One region of the Lysinibacillus sp. AR18-8 genome, then DNA from elsewhere that is predicted to be linked to it. Evidence: riboswitches for the same ligand, from Rfam matches in the RefSeq annotation. Region 1 holds a riboswitch; the other holds the start of a gene.

What was found. A riboswitch is a leader RNA that binds a small molecule or an ion and turns the genes downstream of it on or off. The one in region 1 is predicted to bind S-adenosylmethionine.
Region 2: it holds a riboswitch for S-adenosylmethionine, as region 1 does, so the genes downstream of both, BFM98_RS07805 (MetQ/NlpA family ABC transporter substrate-binding protein) here and BFM98_RS22365 (O-acetylhomoserine aminocarboxypropyltransferase/cysteine synthase family protein) in region 1, are expected to answer to the same signal.

Annotation. Positions count from the first base shown of each region.
Region 1 covers NZ_MDGU01000052.1:121,891-128,069, forward strand. The annotation lists gene BFM98_RS22350 (succinyl-CoA:acetate CoA-transferase ScpC) at 1-127, shown strand, start outside; gene BFM98_RS22355 (DASS family sodium-coupled anion symporter) at 201-1,682, opposite strand; gene BFM98_RS22360 (glycerol-3-phosphate acyltransferase) at 1,878-2,510, opposite strand; SAM riboswitch class I at 2,666-2,779, shown strand; gene BFM98_RS22365 (O-acetylhomoserine aminocarboxypropyltransferase/cysteine synthase family protein) at 2,896-4,197, shown strand; gene BFM98_RS22370 (hypothetical protein) at 4,530-4,913, shown strand; gene BFM98_RS22375 (homoserine dehydrogenase) at 5,376-6,179, shown strand, end outside.
Region 2 covers NZ_MDGU01000008.1:222,823-229,001, forward strand. The annotation lists gene BFM98_RS07795 (pyridoxal phosphate-dependent aminotransferase) at 1-1,115, shown strand, start outside; gene BFM98_RS07800 (PPC domain-containing DNA-binding protein) at 1,158-1,661, opposite strand; SAM riboswitch class I at 1,784-1,887, shown strand; gene BFM98_RS07805 (MetQ/NlpA family ABC transporter substrate-binding protein) at 1,976-2,806, shown strand; gene BFM98_RS07810 (methionine ABC transporter ATP-binding protein) at 2,914-3,939, shown strand; gene BFM98_RS07815 (methionine ABC transporter permease) at 3,932-4,603, shown strand; gene BFM98_RS07820 (enoyl-CoA hydratase/isomerase family protein) at 4,617-5,396, shown strand; gene BFM98_RS07825 (alpha-hydroxy acid oxidase) at 5,411-6,179, shown strand, end outside.

The DNA.
Region 1 (6,179 bases):
CTTTAATGATGCCAATGAGGCAACGGGTGGACATCACACACCACATGACCTAGAAAAAGCACTATCATGGCACGTTAACTATGCGAAAAACGGTACGATGAAGGACCCTGCTTTTACGAAACAATAGTCTTATCTTAAAAGCCTTGAAGGACAGATAGTCTGTTTCTTCAAGGCTTTTACGTTTTAATTTAATGAAAGTTCTATAATAATCCAATCCATTTCCAATAAGTTGCAGAGAACAAAAGTACGAGAAGGAAACCGATAATGGTTAAGGGAATTCCAGATTTCAAGAAATCCTTTGTTGTAAAGGAGCCTGTACCATAGGCAAGCATGTTTTGTGGTGCACTAATTGGTAACAGGAAGCCAAAGCTTATGACGAATTGTTGCACAATAACAAAACCAACTTGATCAACATTAGCCGTTAATGTGGAGGCTAAAACGATAAACACAGGTATAAGTGCTGAGGCTAAGCTAGTTGCGCTTGCAAAACCTAAATGAATCAAAATGTTAAATAAAGTTACGAGTGCGATGGTTGCTAGTAAAGGCATAGTATCTAGCCCAAGTGAACCAAAAACTTTATCTGATAACCATGCAGCACCTTGCGTATTTAGTAAAATGGTTCCTAACATAATGCCTACCGCAAAGACGATAATTGTCCCCCATGGAATATGAGGCTCAACTTCCTTCCATGAATACACACCGATTTTAGGCATTAATAGAATCGCGATAGCAATAATTGTGACTGTTGTCGTATCAAATGGATGTAGCTTCCCTTCAGTTGCCCAGAAAAATAGTAAAACTACGGATGTAATGATTAAACGAATTTCAGGAGCCTTTAATGGGCCAAGCTCTGCAAGCTGTTTTTTGATGACCTCTTTACCACCTTCGATATTGCTAGTCTCAGGTTTAATTAAAGCAATCATAATGAAAAATAAAAAGATCGACATAATAATTGAGAAGGGGGCTGCATAAAGTAGCCAAGCACCCCATGAAATATCCACATTAAATTGCTCTTGGATAAAGTTTAAAGCCACCATATTTTGAGCTGCTGCAGTTTTAATACCAATATTCCAAATGGAAACGGCTTGTACCGAAGTAATAACTAATAAGGCAGCAAGCCGACTATCACGTGGTAAACCAAATGCTGCCACCATTCCAAGCAATATCGGTACTACCGCGCCAGCTCGTGCTGTAGCAGAAGGTACAAAAAATGCGAGGACGATAGACACTAAAATAGCGCCAAATACGATAGCTTTTGTTTTCGTTCCTACCAGTGAAAGAATCCAAAGTGCAAGTCGTTTATGTAGATTAGTAATTTGCATTGCTGCCGCTAGAAAAAGAGCTGCTGCTACTAAAGCAACGGCAGAATTACTAAAGCCACTTAAAGATAATTTTAATGCGCTAGCTGTTCCTAGCTCTGTAGTTGGATTATCCATTGACGGAGCGAGTCCTAGTAAAACAGTTACTAGTGCAATGATCATGGCCGAGCTCACAGGATATGAAACGGCCTCTGTAACCCAAAGGATGACTGCAAAAGCTAAAATGGCTAAAGCTCGTTGCCCAGCTATAGGTAAATCACCATTGTTAGGTAAAAAGGTAATAATGATTAGTAACGCGAATGCCAAGCCAATCCATAGTGGCTTTAAATTAAGTTTTGTAGCTGCTTGCTTTGGTGAAGACATATTTTCTCATCCTTTCTACGATAAAAATGACGATTATTATCCATAACATCGGCCTGTATAATGTTTTATTGAGATAAGAATATGTCTATTTTATTGTAGAAAAAAATCTATGTGAAAATGTTGTTTTTTACAGCAATATGAGTAGATAAAGAGAAAAAATACGGTCACAAAAAATACAAAAATATCCATTAAATATTATTTCTTTTTCTTAAAGGCAGAAGTTACTTTAGGCTCTGTTCCATTGACTAATCGTTTAATATTTTCGAGGTGCAGGATGATGGCTATGCCAAAAAGAAGAAGAGCTATAATGGTTGGGCCAATGCCAGGAATCCATAAATAAGTTACTGTACAAAACACGAGATAAAATTCTAGAACACCTACAATTAAATAATTTGTTGCAAAGGATAAAATAACAAATAAAATAAGTGCAAATAAACCAATCTTCCAATCAACAGCAAGTAAAATACCAATGATGGAGGCCGTTCCTTTCCCGCCGTTGAAGCCCATGTAGAAGGGGAAATTATGACCTAAAATAACCCCAGCAGCCATAATATAAGTAAGCAGCCAAATTTGTTCTTCTGTTAAATGAATGGCGTCCCCTAGATAAAAATGCGCACCTATAATAGCGACAACGCCTTTGCCTATATCGATGAGGGCTACTAAAACGCCATACTTCCAGCCAAGGGAAAGAGTAGCATTAGAGGCACCAGCATTACCGTGGCCAGCCTTTTTTAAATCAACCCCCGATAAAAATTGAGCCACTTTAGAGCCGTGAATACAGCCTATTAAATAGCCAATCATAAGAAAAATGATCACGGCCTTTACCATAAAAATACTCCTCTCAAAATTTTTTCTAAAATAGTGTATGCGTTCATATTACGTATAAGAGCAGACAGAAGTTTCGGAAAAAATAAAATTTACTTGTTGACAGAAAAAAACTCTATGTTTATACTGTGTAACAACGATGGAAATTGAATCTCATACTCTTATCAAGAGCGGCGGAGGGATAGGCCCTATGATGCCCGGCAACCAGTAAGCAATGAGCTTACTAAGGTGCTAATTCCTACAGATTCTTACTTGGATCTGGCAGATAAGGGGAGGAAAACTTGCAACCGCAACCCTCTTCTTAGCTGAAGAGGGTTTTTGTTTTCTACAGAAAAATCCTCCTCATCTCCGGTACCATCGTAAAAAAATAACCATTTGGAGGTACACAATGACAAATTTTAAACCAGAAACATTGCTGTTGCATGGTGGTCAAGAGCCAGACCCAGTGACGGGTTCTCGCACAGTTCCAGTCTATCGCTCAACTGCTTTCGTATTTAAAGACACTGCTCATGCGCAACGTCTTTTTGCCTTAGAGGAAGCAGGGAACATTTACACACGAATTACCAACCCAACAGTTGATGTGTTTGAAAAACGTGTGGCTTTATTGGAAGGTGGAACAGCAGCAGTAGCACTTTCATCTGGTGCAGCAGCTATCGCATTTTCCATTTTAAATCTAGCTGGAGCTGGTGATGAGATAGTAGCAGCTAGTTCTTTATATGGTGGTACGTATAATTTATTTGCTAACACATTGCCAAACTATGGTATTAAAACAATTTTTGTAGATGAAACAAACCCAGAGAATTTCAAAGCAGCGATTACTGATAAAACAAAAGCTGTCTTTGCAGAGGTTTATGGTAATCCAAGTTTAAAGGTTTTAGATATTGAGGCAGTAGCTAAAATTGCACATGATAATGGTCTACCATTAATTATTGACAGCACGTTCGCTTCTCCTTACGGTTCTACACTTATTGAATACGGCGCAGATGTTGTAGTTCATTCAGCAACTAAATGGATAGGAGGTCATGGTACAACTTTAGGGGGCGTTGTTGTAGACGCTGGTAAGTTTGATTGGACTAGCGGTCGATTCCCTGGTTTTACTGAACCAGATGCCTCTTACCATGGTCTACGTTATGGAATTGATACAGCTTCTGCTGCCTTTGCTACAAAGCTACGTGTACAATTATTACGTGATTTTGGTCCAACATTAAGTGCTGATGCTGCTTTTAATTTATTGCAAGGGTTAGAAACGCTTCATCTGCGTATCCCTAAACACAATGAAAATGCATTGGCAGTGGCTGAGTATTTACAAAACCACCCATCTGTGGAGTATGTAAATTATAATGGCCTAGAAGATTTTCCGACACATGAGTTAGCAAAAAAATATTTAAGAAATGGCTTCGGTTCAGTGCTTACATTTGGCATAAAGGGTGGACGAGAAGCTGGGCGAAAGCTTATTGATAGCGTGAAATTATTTTCACATGTAGCAAATGTAGGTGATGCAAAGTCATTAATTATTCATCCAGCTTCCACTACTCATCAGCAACTATCAGCAGACGAATTAGTTCAAGCTGGTGTAACCGAGTCGCTCATTCGCTTATCCATCGGTTTAGAGGCAGTAGAGGATATTATTGCTGATTTAGATCAAGCCATTACACAGGCTACAACAACTGAACAAACAGTAGAAGCTTAAAGTTTAAAGAAAATGGTAAGATGTTGTGACGTTAACGTATTTTCTCATTCGATTAGCCTCATTTGGTAATGCGTTAAACGTTGCTACATCAATCTATTACTGCACCCGTTAATTATCAGAACCTTATAAAAAATAATACCAAGTAATTTTATATGTATTATTGACTTTATTAAATCCATGTTATATACTAGGAAATAAGTTAACAGTACGAAAATTTTTTTAAAAAAGGTAAATGTTTTCATAAGTGCTCCCCCACTTTTGAATATATAGAAGAGTAGTTGCCTAGCCAGTGATTACTCTTCCCAAAAACTGATGATAAAGGAGTGTTTAAAATGGGTAACATCTATAGTGCGCAAAACATTGTATCCTATCTAATATATGAGCTAAATGAAGGGCATGTATTTGTCAACAATAAATCCATTCAACACCTTCTTACATCAGTCGAAAGAAAATGGCAGGAAGTATTTGGTCATACAGCATTTCAAGAACATGTTTTTACTGAAAAGGACTTTACTGTAAAGGAAGTATTTGAGGCATATGAACAGTACGGTGTGAGCCATATCTCACTTCCTGCAACAGAGTTTTACTTGAAGTATGGTACATTTCAATTAGTGGAACGTACGTATGCAATACCAAATTTTACAGAAGAAGAGATTAGTCTTGTTCAACAAGCTTTAGCACAATATCGTTATCAATTGCTTTCAAAAGCAAGTTAAAACCCCCTCATATTTTTAAGCTCATTCTCTGCTGCTACAGGGAATGAGTTTTTTCTTTAAAGGGATTGTTATGAGTGTCTGAGCATACATATATATAATAGAAGAAAGACATTCATATATTGAAATGTAATAGTCAATATTTGTTCAAATCTTATAGATTGATTAATAAAACGTATAATAAAGGGAATGAAACCGATTTCTTTTGCACATCTAGAGAAAACAAATGTCCTTCCTAGAAAGATTTTTCTTGTGCAAAGCGTGTATTTGCGTTACAATTTTCTTTAAGTTAAATTTTGAATTATTTGAATTTGTGTGTGTCCTAACACATATAGAAATAGCGAAACTCATACAAAGAGAGTTGTTGGCTAAAGACTGCGGTGGGTGTCAAATTGTCATGACACAACCCCATGGAAAATTAGCTTTAATGAAACTGCGGAATGTAAGTTGGAGGGAATAACAAGAATGGCAACTATAAAGGCAGCGATTTTAGGATTTGGAACGGTAGGTCAGGGGATTTACCATATTTTAAATGAAAAACGAGAAGAGCTAAAAAATAAATTAGGTATTGAATTAGAGGTAGCGAAGATTTTAGTGACAGATGCTAGTCGTGAACGTGTCCCAGGCACAGCACATTTAATGACAACAAGTATGGATGAAGTCTTAGCAGAGCCAGGTATGCAGGTAGTGTTTGAAGCAATTGTGAACGAAGAACCTGCATACAGTTATTTAAAGCGAGCGGTGGAACATAAATGTCATGTTATTACTGCCAATAAAGTGATGTTTGCCAAACGAGGCTTGGAGTTGCAGGATCTTGCAAAAGCTAATGGCGTTTTTGTAGGCTATGAGGCTACTACCGCTGGTGGCGTACCTGTTATAAAAACAATGAAAAATATCTTACTTGTAAATGATGTAAGTCGTATACAAGGTGTCTTAAATGGCACATGTAATTATATTTTAACAAAAATGCGTGCACAGGGCTGGTCGTTCGAAACAGCTTTAAAAGAGGCACAAGGCTTAGGTTATGCCGAAGCAGATCCATATAATGATATATCTGGGCAGGATGCATTTAAAAAATTAATGATATTAAGTGCCTTAGCTTTTGGTGAGCAGCCTGACTGGTCAGATGTAGAGGTAATTGGGATCGATAGTATCTCTGCTGAACAGGTTCATGAAGCATGTGAAAAGGGTCTTCGTTACCGCCATGTTGCTGAGGTGGAAAAACTAGCTGACGGTAAGATTATTGCAAAAGTAGGTCCTCAACTAGTT
Region 2 (6,179 bases), on a different contig from region 1:
TTCAAAAAGTAAACTTGGCTCTAGAAGAAGGGCGTGATGTCATTAACCTTGGGCAAGGAAATCCCGATCAGCCAACGCCTATTCACATCATTCAAACATTACAGGAAGCAGCTGAAAATCCTCAAAACCACAAATATTCACCATTTAGAGGTCTCGCTGAATTACGCCAAGCTGCTGCGGACTTTTATCAACGTGAATATCAGGTAGAACTAAATCCAGATACAGAGGTAGCGATTCTTGGTGGAACAAAAATTGGTCTAGTTGAGCTACCTTTAGCTGTGTTAAACCCTGGTGACACGATGCTCTTACCAGATCCTGGCTATCCAGATTACCTATCAGGTGTTGTACTAGGAGATGTCAATTTTGAAGTAATGCCCCTTTTTGCTGAAAATGATTTCTTACCTGATTATCATGCATTACCTGATGAAGTGAAAGAAAAAGCAAAGCTTCTTTACTTAAATTACCCGAACAACCCTACAGGTGGTACAGCATCACTTGCGTTTTTTGAAGAGACCGTTCGCTTTGCGAAGGAGCACAATATTATCGTATCACATGATTTTGCTTATGGGGCAATAGGATTTGACGGTAATAAACCAGTTAGCTTCCTTCAAGCAAAGGGTGCAAAAGAAGTAGGAGTTGAAATGTATACATTATCGAAAACCTATAATATGGCTGGCTGGCGTATAGGCTTCGCTGTAGGGAATGCCGAGATTATTGCTGCTATTAATCTAATCCAGGATCATCTGTTTTGTAGTCAATTCCCTGCCATTCAACAAGCCGCAGCAGTAGCACTGACGGCTTCCCAACAATGTGCGGATGAACTACGAGCTACTTATGAGCGTCGCCGCAATGTACTCATTGAAGAAGCTCGAAGAATTGGCTGGCATGTTACGGCTCCAAAAGGCTCCTTCTTCGCATGGCTCCCTGTACCATTAGGCTATACAAGTGAACAGTTTGCTGATCTTTTGCTCGAAAAAGCTGATATCGCTGTAGCAGCAGGTAATGGCTTCGGTCAATATGGTGAAGGCTATGTTCGCGTAGGATTGCTGGTTAGTGAGGAGCGCTTACGTGAAGCAATCCATAGAATCGAGCAATTACAATTGTTTAAAAGATAATGACGCCATATCCTGTAGCTATCCCTAGCTACAGGATTATTACTATTTTTCAATTTTCCTTGGTTGCCCTAAACCATTTTCTAATGGATAAAATTGAACATGACCTGTTTCATCATCCCATTTTCGAATATGTTGAATCCCTTGTACCTCTGCCAACACGATGTCAGCAGTAATAACAGGGTTGCCCCCTTTTATTAAATGCCCACCTGATACAACACCCCATTGATCGCTCATAGAACCATGGAAATGTGTCTCATATCCACCATCTCGCTTACACACCACACCTGAACCTTGAATAAATTCTAATGGTCCCTCTTTTTCAATCACATCACTAAAACGAACTTGAATTTGAACTGTTGCATCTGGCACTAAATAAACAAAGCTACTTTTTTGAAAGCTGCCAATACAGCTTACAATTGTTGCTGACTCTATACTATTCTCTTCGCAAAGCGCTTCAATTCCTTCAATGATATCTGTTCCCGTTAGAAAACGAGCACTAATAACCTTACCAAATGAACCTATACCATAATTAACTCTTACAGACATTGTTATCCCTCTTTTGCGTCGAAATATTATAATTATATAAAAAATTTAAAAATTATTTATTGACTTACTATACCCTATAAATTATATTAGTTCTATCGGAATTACAAAAAAATATTATAAATCTCTTATCAAGAGTAGCTGAGGGACTGGCCCTATGAAGCTCGGCAACCTCCTTTTATAGGAAGGTGCTAAATCCTGCAAACGATCTTCGTTTGATAGATAAGAGAGGACATCTTTTCATGAGCCTCTCTTAATTTGTAAGAGAGTTTTTTTATTTTCAAAAAACCGATAAAAACAATCTTGGAGGTATTTTCATGAAAAAGAAAAATAAATTTTTAGTAGGTTTAGCAAGTTTAACATTAGTAGCAGCTTTAGCAGGCTGTGGCTCTAAAGAAGATAGTAAAAGCCAAGCTGAAGGAATTGATGAAAAGAAAATCGTTGTAGGCGTCACTTCTGGTCCACACGAACAAATTGCAGAAGTAGCCGCTAAAGTAGCAAAAGAAAATGGGCTAGAAGTTGAACTAAAATCATTTTCTGACTATGTTTTACCTAATACATCCTTAGCTGAAGGTGATCTTGATGCGAACAGCTATCAACACGAGCCTTTCCTAGATACATTTAATAAAGACCATGATACAGATTTAGTACCAGTGGGCAAGACGATTTTAAATCCAATGGGTATCTACTCAGAAAAATATAAATCCTTTGATGACATTCCTGAAGGTGCAACGTTTGGCCTACCAAACGACCCAACGAATGGAGCGCGTGCCCTCTTTGTTTTACAGGAAGCTGGCTATATTAAGTTAAAAGAGGGTGCAGACTTAACAGCCTCAATCCGTGATGTAGAAGAAAACAAAAAGAATTTAAAATTCATTGAATTAGAGGCGGCTCAAATTCCTAAACAACTTAGTGAGGTAGATGTAGCAGCTATTAATACAAACTTTGCACTAGAAGCTGGCATTAACCCTAAAGATGACTCTATTTTATTGGAATCTACTGATTCTCCATACGTGAACTATATTGTTGTACGTGCTGAAAATGAAAATGACCCAACAATTAAAAAGTTCGTTGAGGCTTACCAATCTGACGAAGTGCGTCAATTCATCGAAGAGGAATTCAAAGGTTCTGTAATCCCTAGCTGGTAATATGTTCAGAAAGCTTCTATAAAGCCGAAGAATCTGCTGAAATTCCCCAATGGGAAGACGAGCAGATTCTTGCTTTTTAGAAGCTTGAGAAAGGAGCAAACAATTGCATGATTCAATTACAAAATATCTCAAAAGAATTTAAGTCGAAAAAAGGCATCATAAAAGCTGTGGATGGCATCAATCTTCACGTAAAAAAGGGACAAATTCATGGTGTAATCGGCTATAGTGGTGCTGGTAAAAGTACACTCATTCGTTGCGTTAATCTACTAGAACGTCCTACAGCAGGAAAAGTAGTGATAGACAATGTAGACATTACGACCCTTTCTCTTCACGAATTACGTCAAACACGCCAAAAAATCGGGATGATCTTCCAGCACTTTAATCTCTTAAAAACAGCAACAGTTTACAATAATATTGCAGTTCCCTTAAAGCTACTAGGCTATAAAGAGGCGGAAGTAAAAAACCGAGTAGCTAAGTATGCTGAAATTGTCGGTTTAACAGATAAACTAGATAGTTACCCAAATCAACTTTCAGGTGGTCAAAAACAGCGTGTGGCTATTGCACGTGCCTTAGCACAGGAACCAGAGATTTTACTTAGTGACGAAGCAACAAGTGCACTTGATCCTGAGACAACGGAAGCCATTCTTGAATTGTTGTTAAAAATTAATCGTGAATTAGGCATTACGATTCTGCTCATCACACATGAAATGAATGTAATTCAAAAAATTTGCGATGAGGTTTCTGTTCTAGAATCAGGGAAAGTTGTGGAATTTGGCACAGCGATTGAACTTTTTGCGAAACCGAAGCACCCTACAACGCGAAAGTTTTTGAATACAATTTCACAACGTAATTTATCCCCTTCTCTTATTGAGCAATTAAATGTTTCAGGAAGTGTAATCCGTTTAACATTCCTTGGTGAAAGTACTGGTAAGCCATTATTAGCAGAAGTCACTAAGGTATATGATGTGCAACCAAATATTTTAACAGCTAATATTATTGAATTAAAAAACGGTATTGTCGGCAATATTGTGGTGCATTTACATGGCGAAACGCAGATTGTCCAAAAGGCGTTAACGTATTTTTCAGAAAATGGCGTGGCAGTGGAAGAATTAGGAGGTGCGTTCAATGAGTAGTATCCAAAGCTTCTTTACAGACTGGTCAGGTGTTATTGGCAAAGCAATTATCGAAACATTTCAAATGGTCGGAATTTCATTATTTTTCTCCATTCTGATTGGCATTCCATTAGGGTTATTAATCGTTTTAACACGACCAGGACAATCCTTTGAAAATAAATTTTTCTATCAGTTTTTTAATCTATTTATCAATATTGTTCGCTCTGTTCCATTTATCATTTTGTTATTCTTCATCTTACCTTTTACCAAGTTAATTGTAGGTACAACAATTGGTGTTAAAGGTGTAATCGTTCCACTAGTTGTTTACACAGCTCCTTATATTGCACGGCTGATGGAATCTGCGCTTTTAGAAGTGGATTCCGGAGTAGTAGAAGCCTACACAGCCATGGGTATTAAACGTCGCCATATCATTTGGCATGTCCTATTACGTGAAGCGCGACCATCTATTATTTTAGGCTTAACAATTGCCACAATAGGATTAATTGGTGCAACAGCAATGGCAGGAATGGTTGGTGCTGGCGGTTTAGGTGACCTTGCCTATCGTTATGGTCATTTGCGCTATGAGGTTGATGTGATGTATGCAACTGTCTTTATCTTAATCATCCTTGTGCAGAGCATTCAATCCATTGGTAACCGCTTCGCCGCGAAGTTGAAAAAAGATTAAGAGGAGAATGAAGATGACAAACGAAATTTATGTAGAGAAAAATGGCTATATTGCAACGTTAGTATTAAACCGCCCGGATAAACGGAATTCTTTATCAAGGGCAATGTTTCAAGCCATAGTAGACCAACTAGAGCTGCTCCGTATAGATTCTTCCATCAAACTTTTAATTGTTCGCGGTGTCAATGAAGTAGCCTTTTCTTCCGGTGCAGATATTAGCGAGTTTTTAGATGTTCGTTATGCTACAGACAATGCTAAAGCCTATAATGAATTGGCTCTAAAGGCGATCGATGCTCTCTATAAATTTCCACACCCGACAATTGCTATGATTCAGGGCTTAGCAATTGGTGGTGGCTTAGAGTTAGCAAATGCTTGTGATTTTAGAATAGCAACGCCTAAGAGTAAGCTAGGCATTACCGCTGCAAACATAGGTATTGTCTATAATTTAGAAAGCACGAAACGTCTCATCAATATTGTTGGTGTCGCTAAGGCAAAGGAAATTTTGTACACAGCTACTATTTTTACAGCTGAAGAAGGAAAAAATATTGGTTTAATCACGGCCCTACACGAACCAGAGGAAATTGATGAGGCGACATTGCAATTCGCTGAACATTTATTAAGTAAATCATCCATTGCAAACGCAGGCATCAAAAAAATTATCCAAGCAATTGTTGATGGTGAAATTGAAGAAAACGATGAGCTGGCACAGTTAGTTTTGGATTCATTTAGTTCAGACGATTATAACGAAGGTATTCAAGCCTTTTTAAATAAAAGAAAGCCTATTTTCAATAAATAAGTGAGGTAGTAACGATGACAAACATAACTGATGGCGATCTACTCTTAAAAAATATAACTGCACAAGCCCCCTTCCCCATTTGCTTTGCAGATTTAGAAAAGGCCGTAGCGGAAAAAATCGAAGCTGGCCCTTTTGGCTACATCCGTTCAGGTGCTGGCGGTGAACAAACACTGCGCAATAATCGTGCAGCTTTTGAGAAGTATTCCATTGTTCCCCGATTTTTAAATGATGTGTCAAACGTTGATACATCGGTTCATTTGTTTGGTAAAACATATCCAACTCCTTTGCTTTTTGCTCCTGTGGGCATGAACGGAATGGTTCACGATGAAGGTGAGCTTGCCGTTGCACGTGCCGCCCAGTTTTTAAATATCCCTTATATACAAAGCACTGTGTCCACTTTTGCTCTTGAAGAAGTTGCTCAAGCTGCGCCTTCTGCAACAAAATGGTTTCAATTATATTGGTCTACTAATGAAGAAATTGCTTTTAGCATGGCTGCACGTGCGGAGGAAGCTGGATTTGAAGCGATCGTTTTAACTGTCGACACCGTAATGCTAGGCTGGCGTGAAGAAGATGTACGCAATCAATTTTCACCATTGAAGCTAGGCTATGCAAGAGGAAATTATATGAATGATCCCGTTTTTACAGCCACTTTACCTGATGATTCATTCGAGTCCTACGTACAAGGTGTCTTGCAAAATGTCTTCCACCCAACACTTAATTGGGAACATGTTCGAGAGCTAAAAAAACGCACCAACCTTCCTATATTATTGAAGGGAATTTTAC